Regions from separate parts of the Chelatococcus sp. GCM10030263 genome, predicted to be linked through region 1. Evidence: riboswitches for the same ligand, from Rfam matches in the RefSeq annotation. Region 1 holds a riboswitch; the other holds the start of a gene.
What was found. A riboswitch is a leader RNA that binds a small molecule or an ion and turns the genes downstream of it on or off. The one in region 1 is predicted to bind glycine.
Positions count from the first base shown of each region.

Region 2: it holds a riboswitch for glycine, as region 1 does, so the genes downstream of both, gcvT (glycine cleavage system aminomethyltransferase GcvT) here and gcvP (aminomethyl-transferring glycine dehydrogenase) in region 1, are expected to answer to the same signal.

Region 1 covers NZ_JBHTDB010000009.1:487,918-493,167, reverse strand. Annotated here, with positions in the region: gene gcvP (aminomethyl-transferring glycine dehydrogenase) at 1-2,017, opposite strand, end outside; glycine riboswitch at 2,281-2,375, opposite strand; gene ACFQU1_RS21190 (ABC transporter permease) at 2,405-4,156, opposite strand; gene ACFQU1_RS21185 (extracellular solute-binding protein) at 4,368-5,250, opposite strand, start outside.
Region 2 covers NZ_JBHTDB010000009.1:186,327-191,576, forward strand. Annotated here, with positions in the region: gene ACFQU1_RS19730 (F0F1 ATP synthase subunit B) at 12-560, shown strand; gene ACFQU1_RS19735 (ATP F0F1 synthase subunit B) at 564-1,043, shown strand; gene gcvH (glycine cleavage system protein GcvH) at 1,238-1,612, opposite strand; gene gcvT (glycine cleavage system aminomethyltransferase GcvT) at 1,635-2,774, opposite strand; glycine riboswitch at 2,957-3,048, opposite strand; gene ACFQU1_RS19750 (hypothetical protein) at 3,104-3,688, opposite strand; gene ACFQU1_RS19755 (FAD-dependent monooxygenase) at 3,887-5,250, opposite strand, start outside.

The DNA.
Region 1 (5,250 bases):
TGGCATGCACGATGTCGCAGATGTCGCGGATCTCCTCCTCGAAGACGCCATGCGTCGAGGGATAGGTGATCATGATCGCCGCGAGATCGCCCGCATGGGCTTCCGCCTTGGCGCGCAAATCGGCGAGATCCACATTGCCGGACTGGTCGCAGGCAACGACCACCACCTCCATGCCCACCATCTGCGCCGAGGCGGGATTGGTGCCATGCGCCGAGGATGGGATGAGGCAGACGCGGCGGTGGCCCTCCCCGCGGCTGAGGTGATAGGCGCGGATGGCGAGAAGCCCCGCATATTCGCCCTGGGCACCGGAATTCGGCTGCAGCGACACGGCGTCATAGCCGGTGATGACCGCGAGCTTGTCTTCCAGATCCTTGATCAGCGCCGCATAGCCGTTGGCCTGTTCGGCCGGCGCGAAGGGATGGAGCGACGAGAAGCCGGGCCAGGTGATCGGCATCATCTCGGCGGTCGCATTGAGCTTCATGGTGCAGGAGCCGAGCGGGATCATGGCGCGGTCGAGCGCGAGATCGCGGTCGGCGAGCCGGCGCATATAGCGCAGGATCTCCGTTTCCGAGCGATAGCGGTGGAAGACGGGATGCGTCATGAAGGTGGAGCGGCGGCGCAGGTTCTCCGGCAGCGCGCTCTCGGCCGTGACTTCGCCGTAGCGCAGCGCGCCGCCGAAGGCCGCCCAGACAGCCTCGACATTCGCCTCGGTCGTTGTCTCGTCGAGCGAGATGCCGAGCCGGCCGCCCTCGCCAGGCAGGACGCGGAGATTGATGCGGCTTGCCGCGGCGCGCGCAACGATCTCGTCGCGCCGGGCGCCCGTCGAAACCGTGAGCGTATCAAAAAAAGTCTTCTGCTCGGCGGGGAAGCCGAGCTTGGCGAGGCCGGCCGCAAGCCGTGCCGTCTTGGCATGCACATCGCCGGCGATGGCGGTCAGGCCCTCAGGGCCGTGATAGACGCCATACATGGAGGCGATGACGGCGAGCAGAACCTGCGCCGTGCAGATGTTGGAGGTCGCCTTCTCGCGCCGGATATGCTGCTCGCGAGTCTGCAGGGCGAGCCGGTAGGCGGGCGCCCCGCGCACATCGACCGAGACACCGACGAGGCGGCCGGGGAGCGAGCGCTTATGGGCGTCGCGCGTCGCCATGAAAGCGGCATGCGGGCCGCCGAAGCCCATCGGCACGCCGAAGCGCTGGCTCGATCCGACGGCGATATCCGCGCCGAGCTCACCCGGCGAGGCGAGAAGCGTCAAGGCGAGGAGATCGGCGGCAACGCAGGCGATGCCGCCGGCGGCCTTCACGGCGGCGATCGGCTTGGCGAGGTCACGGATATGGCCCTCGCTGCCTGGATATTGAAAGAGCGCGCCGAAGACGGCGCTGGCGTCGAGATCACGCTCGGGATCGCCCACCACGACCGTCCAGCCGAGCGGCTCGGCGCGGGTGCGCACCACGGCAATCGTCTGGGGATGGCAGCCGGCATCAACGAAGAAGGCCGTCGCCTTGGATTTGGCGACACGTTTGGCCATGGTCATCGCCTCGGCGGCGGCGGTGCCTTCGTCGAGAAGCGAGGCATTGGCGACGTCGAGGCCGGTCAAATCGGCGACCATGGTCTGGAAATTGACGAGCGCCTCGAGCCGGCCCTGGCTGATCTCGGGCTGGTAGGGCGTATAGGCCGTGTACCAGGCTGGATTTTCCAGGATGTTGCGCTGGATGACGGGCGGCGTGACCGTCCCGTAATAGCCCTGGCCGATGAGCGAGGTGAAGACCTCGTTTTGCCCGGCGATCCGGCCGAGTTCGGCGAGCGCCTCGCTCTCGGTGAGGCCGCGGCCGAAGGGCAGCGGCTCCGCCTGGCGGATGGCGCGCGGCACCGTCTCGGCGATCAGGCCGTCGAGATCGGGCGTGCCGACCGCCTGCAGCATGGCGACGACGTCCGTCGCCGACGGGCCGATATGGCGCCGCGCGAAACCGGACCCGGTCCGGCCGAGAAGGGAGTTCAGATCAGTCATCGGAGGCACCATCTGGCAGCAGGGGTACGCGCGACGCCGGAGACCGGCTCGGAACGGAGATCCGCATGTCCGCCGGAAGCAAGCCACGCGCCACCACCCGCCGCAGACATGGTTGTCGGCGGGCGAGCCGGACGTCACGTCCGGGCATGGCAACGGGCACGCTTCCTTCGGCCATCGCGGCCTCCGTTATGCGCCCCATCTGTCTGTTTGCCTGAGAGTGTTATCCCGTCGGCGGGCGCCGGAGCTCTCGAGCTCGCGCCTCTCTCCAGATGTCATTCTCCACAGCGGTCCTTCTGCCTGAGAGTTTCCGGGGCGGTTGCTCCTTCGGCGCCCGGGACGTTAAGCCCCGAGTCTCTCCCGCTGTGGCAGGCCGGCAAGCTACTTGAAACGGTCGAGAAGTCAAAGCACTCCTTCGCGAGCGGCCGGAAATCCACTGCTATCCGGCATCTCCGGTATCACGGCGGCAGTGGCTTCGCGCTCACGCCGCCAACCCTCACGCCCGAGCCGGGCGAGCAGCATCACCGGCAGGAAGCCGACGGCGACGATGAGGAGCGCCGCGATGGCGCCGTCCTCGTAGGTGCCGCGCGAGGCTTCCGCGTAAAGCTGGGTGGCGAGCGTCTCGAAATCAAGCGGCCGCAGAAGAAGCGTCGCCGAGAGCTCCTTGACGCAGTCCACGAAGACGAGCGCGGCCGCCGAGAGAAGAGCGGGCCAGAGCAGCGGCAGATGGATTCGCGCGACGAGCCCGCCGGAGGAAGCGCCGAGCGTCAGCGCGGCGTCGTCGAGCGTTTTCGGCAGCTTGGCATAGCCCGCCTCCAGGCCGCCGGCGGCGAGCGGCAGGAAGCGCACGACATAGGCATAGACGAGAGCACCGCCCGTGCCGGAAAGAAGCAGCCCGGTCGAGAAACCGAATGTCGCCCGCATGAAGCTATCGACGGCATTGTCGACGGTGGCAAGCGGCATCATCAGGCCGATGGCGAGCACGGTGCCGGGCACCGCATAGCCGAGGCTCGCGGTGCGCGCGAGGGCGGCGGCGAGGCGGCCGCCGACAAGCCGCAGGGTCGCCGCGATACAGAGACCGAGCAGCAGGGTAACCAGCGTCGCAACCGCCGCGAGCGAGGCGGTGTTGCCGATGGCCTCGACGAGGCTCGGTGACAGCCCGGCGAATTGCAGGCGCTTGCGCGCCTCGTTGACGAGGTGGAGCGCAGGTGCCGCGAAGCCGATGATGATCGGCAGCGCGCAGATGGTGGCGGCGAGCACGCCGGCCATGCCGTGGAGGCGCTTCGGCACCAGCCGGCCGGGCTCGGCGTCCGCATAGCGGCGGTTGCGGCGCAGCCCGCGTTCGAGAAACATGAGGATGATGACGAAGGCGAGCATGAAGAGCGCAATCTGCGCCGCGCCGGCAAGGCTCGACCGGTTCACCCAGGTGGCGTAGATCGACACTGTCAGCGTGCGCACGCCCAGGAATTCCGATGCACCGATGTCGTTGAGCGCCTCCAGCAGGGCGAGGCTCACGCCGGCCGCAACGGCTGGGCGGGCGAGCGGCGCGGCGATACGGACGAAGGTAGCGAAGCGCCCTGCCCCCAGCGAATGGGCGGCCTCGATCACGCCGCGCGCCTGAAGCAGGAATGCCGCCCGTGCCGTTCCATAGACATAAGGATAGAGCACGAAGCTGAGCAGCAGGATGCAGCCCGGCATGGAGCGGATGTCCGGAAAATTGAGGTCACGCGGGCTCGACAGGCCGAGCACGGCACGCAGCAGGCTCTGAACCGGCCCAATCGGATGGAGAAGGTCGAGATAGGCGAAGGCCACGATATAGGTCGGCATGGCGAGCGGCAGCAGCAGCGCCCATTCCATGAAGCGACGGCCGGGGAAATCATAGGCGACCACGAGCCATGCGAGGCCCGTGCCGATGACCGTGACGAGAATGCCGACACCGAGAAGGAGGATGACCGTCTGGCGGGCAGCCTCCGGCAGCACATAAGCCAGAAGATGCGGCCACAGGCCGTCCGAACTGCCGCTCGCCACCAGCAGGACGGCCAGAAGCGGCGCCACCGCGAGAAGCGCAATGACCGCGGAGGCCGCGAGCCAACCGGCGGCAGCCTGCCGCGGCCGGCGCGGGCCGACCGAACGGAACGTCGCGGACTTAGTCACGGCGAAGCGCTGGCGTCCGCTCTCCCCGGCGCAATTCGGGGGCTCCGAATTGCGCCTTTTTCCGTCAGGAAGTCGGATATATCCGATTTCCCTGCGAGGAGAGGAACAGGGTGAGGTGTGTGATTCTTAAATGGCAAGATATCCCCCTCACCCGGCCGCTTTGCGGCCAACCTCTCCCGGCAAGCGGGGAGAGGTGAAAAGGCCGAGCTCCTCAGTCGTCGAAGGCGACTTTGTCGGCGAGCTCGCTCGCGACCTTGCGATAGCGGCCGATGGCCGTGAGCTCGGAGGGATCGACCGTGAGCGTGCCGAGGCTCGCGATGATCGGGTCGGCGGGAACGCCCGCCTTCACCGGATATTCGAAATTGACCTTGGCATAGAGCTCCTGAGCCTCGTCGGAGACGAGGAAATCGAGAAGCTTCACGGCATTGTCCGCATTGGGCGCATTCTTCGCGACCGCGGCGCCCGAGATGTTCACATGCGTGCCGCCGCCGGCGAAGGTGGGCAGAACCACATTGATCGCCTCGCCCCATTTCACCTGGTCGGGGCCGCCTTTGCCGGAGCGCATCAGCCCGACATAATAGGAATTGCCGATGCCGATATCGCAGATATCGCCGAGGATGTCGCGAGCCACCTCGCGGTCGCCGCCGCCGGCCTTGCGCGCCAGATTGGCCTTGACGCCCTTGAGCCATTCTTCCGTCTTCGCCTCGCCGTGCTTGGCGATGTAATTGGCGATGAGGGCGGTGTTGTAGGGATGCTGGCCGGAGCGAATGCAGACCTTGCCCTTCCACTTGGGATCGGCAAGCTCCTCATAGGTAAAGCTGGTGAGCTTCGTTCGCTCCTTCGACGCGTAGAGAACGCGCGCGCGCAGGGACAGCGCGAACCAGCGCCCTTCCGCATCGCGGAGATTGGCGGGGACTGCGGCCTCGAGCGCCGGCGACTTCACGGGCTGAACGACGCCCTTGTCGACGAGGTCGATGAGATTGCCGAAGTCGACCGTCATCAGCACGTCGGCCGGTGAATTGGCACCCTCGGCCGCCACGCGTTCGGCGAGCCCGTCCTTGACGAACAGCGTGCGGACGTTGACGCCCGATTTT
Region 2 (5,250 bases), 300 kb from region 1:
GGAGTTGAGGAATGGCCGAAACGGTCACGACTGAAACCGGCGTTGCCCATGAGGGCGCGCATGAGAGCGGCGGTTTCCCGCCGTTTCAGACCGAGACATTCGCGTCGCAGCTGTTCTGGCTCGCGCTGACCTTCGCCTTCCTTTATTGGTTCGTGGCGAAAGTCGCCGTGCCGCGGCTCGGTGGCATCCTGACGCAACGGCACGACCGGATCCAGGGCGACCTGCGCGAAGCGATCGCCGCCAAGAAAGAGGCGGAGGCCGCCGGCCTCGCCTATGAAGCTGCCCTGTCGGACGCCAAGGCGCGCTCGCAGGCGATCGCAGCCGAGACCCATCAGCGTCTGCAGGCAGAGACCGAAGGCAAGCGCCGGGAACTCGATGCGGCACTTGCGCAGAAGCTCGCTTCGGCCGAGGAACTCATCGGCCAAACCAAGACAGCGGCGCTCACCCATGTCGAGGGCATCGCCAATGACGCTGCGGCAGCAATCCTGCAGCAGGTCCTCGGCGAACAGCCCCCGGCCGACGAGGTCGCGGCTGCCGTCAAGGCGGCGATGAAGGGCTAAGCCATGGACGCAGAATTTTGGGTTGCGGTCTCCTTCGTCGTCTTTCTCGGCGTGGCGATCTATTTCGGCGCCCACAAGACGGTTCTCGTCTCGCTCGATGCCCGCACCAAGCGGATCGCGGACGAGCTCGAGGAAGCCAAGCGCTTCCGCGCCGAGGCCGAGGCGCTCCTGAAGGAATATCAGGCCAAGCGCGCGGCGGCCGAGACGGAGGCGGAAGCCATCGTCACGAATGCCCGCGAAGAGGCTCAGCGCATCGCCGAGGAGGCGCACCGCCGCATGAACGACTTCGTGGTGCGCCGCACGGCCGCGGCCGAAGCCAAGATCGCCCAGGCGGAAGCCCAGGCGGCGGCGGAAGTGCGCGCTGCGGCCGCCGAGGCGGCGATCCGCGCATCGGAGACCGTGCTCAAGAAGGCCGTGCAGGGCGAGAGGGCCGATGCCATCTTCGAGGCGAGCCTCGCCGGTGTGCGCTCCAAGCTGAACTGAACGTCGCGCGGCCGCCGTAACGGGTGGCCGGTACAGAAAACCCGGTTCCGAGAGCTCGGAACCGGGTTTTTTGTTTGATCGGTACATGGTGCTGACGGGGAAGGCTGAGTGGACCTCCTTCGGGAGGGCCACAGCCATCCGCCAAGGCTCGCCTGGCTACCGCAGGTCCGACCCAGATGCGGCTCCGTAAGCGGTCAGCTCACGGACTTCACATAGTCCTGATAGGCTTCTTCGGTCATGAGTGCCTCGAACTCGGCAATGTCGGCGAGCTTCATCTTGAAGAACCAGCCCTTGCCGGTCGGATCCTCGTTGATCGTTCCGGGCGCCGCTTCGAGGTCGGGATTGACGGCGACGACCTCGCCGGCGAGCGGGGCATAGACCTCACTTGCCGCCTTCACGCTCTCGACCACGGCGGCATCGTCACCCTTGGCGAAGGTGGTGCCGACTTGCGGCAATTCCACATAGACCACGTCGCCGAGCTGCTCCTGGGCGTAGTCGGTGATGCCGACGGTCGCGGTATCGCCGTCGAGGCGGATATATTCGTGGTCTTTCGAGTAACGGGTGGTCATCGGGCTTCTCCGGAAGATTGGCTCAACGTTTATAGCGATGGGCGACGAAGGGCAGGGGGACGATGCTGGCGGGCATGAGCTTGCCGCGGACAGAGAGCTGCACCGTGGTGCCGACGCCGGCGAAGTCGCTCACCACATAGCCCATGGCGATCGGCCCGCCCGCCGTCGGCCCGAAACTGCCGGACGTCACCTCGCCGATGAGCTGGCCGGCTTCATCCACAATCTGCGTTCCCTCGCGCGCCGGAGCACGACCCTGCGGCAGGATGCCGACGCGCTGGCGCAGCGGCCCATCCGCGAGTTCCTGCACGATGCGAATGGCGCCGGGGAAACCGCCTTCCGTGCGCCGGCGTTTCTGGATCGACCAGGCGAGCCCGGCCTCGATGGGCGAGGTCTCCTGGTTGATATCGTGGCCATAAAGACAGAGGCCGGCTTCCAACCTGAGCGAATCGCGCGCGCCAAGGCCGATGGGCTCGACCTCCGCCTCCTTGGCGAGCAGATCCCAGAGCGCAGGCGCGTCGCTGTTGGACACCGAAATCTCGTAGCCGTCCTCGCCCGTATAGCCCGATCGCGAGATGACGGCGGGAATGCCCGCGATGCTCATGGAGGCGACCGCCATGAAGCCCATCGCTCCGGCCTCTGCGGCATGGCGGGCGAGAACCTCGGCGGCTTGCGGGCCTTGCAGCGCAATGAGCGCGCGATCATCGCGCCGTTCGAGCCTCACCTCCTCGGGCAGGTTCAGCGAAAAATGGACGTAGTCCGCCTCCTTGCAATCGGCATTGACGACGAGCATCAGCTTGCCGTCGTCGGCCGGGTCGGACGAGCGCGACACCATGAGGTCGTCGAGAATGCCGCCCTGCTCGTTCAGGAGCTGGGTATAGCGCTGGCGTCCCGGTGCGAGATTGACGATGTCGGCCGGCACGAGCGCTTCCAGCGCGCGGGCGGTCGTGGCGTGGTCGGGGCCGACGAGCACCGCCTGGCCCATATGCGACACGTCGAACAGGCCGGCGGCCGCGCGCGTGTGCAGATGCTCGGCGAGAATGCCCTTGGCATATTGGATGGGCATGTCATAGCCCGCGAAGGGCGCCATCCGCGCTCCATGGGCCACATGCCAGGCGTGAAGAGGTGTTTGCTTGGAGAGGTCGTCGCTAGACTGGCCCGCCATTCCAGATCCTTCCACAAAAGGGACGCTCGTGGACATCGCCGCCGAGATCGGCGACTTGACCCGCAGCCGGGCCCATGCGCACCCCCTCTGTCTCGGGACCTGAGAGATTTCCCGTGGGCGTCCACGGTTACCCCCGTCGGTGGATGGGCCTCCACAGGAGAACCATCTCTTTCCAGAGTGTCAAATCCCACGCGGTCCCTTGTGCCTGAGCGTTTCCGGGGTGGTTGCGCCTTCGGCGCCGGACCATCGGTCCGGGCTCTTCCGCGGGAATGAACGACCAGCACCGTCATAGGGGCTCGGTTCGATCTGTCAATCGCCCTCTGGCCGGCTCAACGCCGCCGCGGCCGGGCGGCGGCTTCTGCCGTATTGCCGAGGCCGACGGCAATCGTCACCGTACCTTCACCAGGCGGCACGGTGATGCCTTCCTCGACGACGTTGAAGATGGCGCGATCCTCGCCGGCGGGGATGCTGACGGCGACGGTCCGTGTGCGATTGGCGACGACTGTCGCGCCGCGCTTCACGAGCACATGCACCGGCACGGAGATGCGACCGACGGGAGCGCCGCCGACACCCAGCAGGGCGAGGCCTTCGACCCCGACCTTGAGCTGATAAGCGCCGTCGCCAGTCGCCGTGCATTCGCGGGCCGTGTCGTTGATCGAGACCTGATAACGCGGATTGTCGCCGCCGGCGCGAATCGCGGCGCCGCCGTCCGTGATGTCGACGGACGGACAATTGACTTCGTACTCCGGGGTCGCCATGGGGGCTGGAACGGTGGCGCCACCGTAGAACAGGAAGTTGCTGAGCTTCGATCCGCCTTCGCCCGTCGAGCCTGTGGACGAGCAGCCCCCGAGCGCCGCGGCCAAGGCCAGAACGATTGCGCTAGTCCGGAGCCCCGGCCCGTCGAGGTGCCACATCCGAGCCATCCCAAGCATACGCGACCTCCGTACGTTCATCAGAACCTTTGCCTTTAGCACTCCTCAGCGGAGAGCCATAGGCAGGCCGTATCGAAAATCGGGGCCGGGAAGGGGCGATTTGTCTCGGAGCGCTGCGGGACAGGCTGCGCAGAAGATCGCCTGGCTTCCGCGAGTGCGCGAACTCACGTGCGCGATGTCTCACGTGCGCAATGTCGGAGGGGGAACAGGTTCATGCGCCTGATCTGGGGCGCCGAACCATCGCGACGCGGCTTGAGCAGCTTCGTCGGCGTTCGGGGCGCCTTCACTGGCCCAGGCGACGAAGCCATCGGGGCGCACGAGCACAGCGCTCAAGCCCAGCCTGTCCTTGGCGTCACTGACTACATAGGTGATCCGATCACCCCAGCGGCTTGCCAGCGCCTCAAGCGGCGCACGAGCGTCAAAGTCCAGAAGAAGGCCTTTGCCGTTCTTGAGGAGCGCGCCAATTTTCGTCCCGTCGACCAGTTCGAACGCGGGAACGCTGCGCCCCACGAGCGGGTGGCCGTCGCCGAGATCGTAGCGGAGGGAAACACCCCACACACGCTCGGCGAAGTAGGTCGCACCGTCGCGCGTGTCGATGAGATCGCGGATAATTGCCTCGAGCGCGCGCGAACTCCGGCTCGGCCGCATGATCGCGACTTGGGCGCGCGACCAGTCGAGGATGTCCGCCCCTACCGGATGGCGTTCACTGAAGTAGCTGTCGAGCAGACCGGCCGGCGCGTCGCCACGAATGGTGGCAGCCAGCTTCCATCCAAGGTTCATGGCATCGCCAAGTCCGAGGTTGAGTCCCTGGCCGCCCAAAGGAGAATGGATGTGCGCGGCGTCGCCCGCGATCAGTACGCGCCCTCTCCGGTAAGCCGTCGCCTGGTAGGCGCGATCCGTCCACGTGGTGGCGAGCTTGAGTTCGGTGACTGTGACATCGATCCCGGAGACACGGCGCAACACCGCCTGCACATACTCGCGCGTGATCGGCTCGATTCGGTGGAATGCGCCCCCGTCGAACTCGACCATCGCGATCGTTCCGGGCCGCGCGTAGGTATACATTCCGGTCGGCGTGTAGTGGCGGCCCAAACGGAGCTTGTCCGGATCGGCCATCTCGACTTCAACGGAATAGCCGGTGAACTCGGGAGCGGTGCCGACGAACTCGAAGCCCCCGACGCGGCGAACGGTGCTGCGGCCGCCGTCACATCCAACGAGCCAACTTCCGCGGAACGTCTCGCCGCCGGCGCGAACGGTTACATTGTCGTCCGAGGGGTCGAGGTCCTCGACGCCGAGGCCGCGCTTGATCTCGGCTCCCATCGCGCTGGCCCGTCCGGCCAAAGCGGATTCGAGGGACTCCATGTCGACCGCCATGCTCGCGCCAGCCGGACTTGGCAAGCGGTAAGGCCACTTCGACGGGTCGATGTCGTCCTCGTAGAACTGTATGCCGGCGAAATGACCGGCGGGGCGGCGCGGCTGTTGCATCCAATGCGCACCCGCCAACGCACTTCTGCCAGAGGCATCCCTCGCGCGTTGCGCCGCGGCGA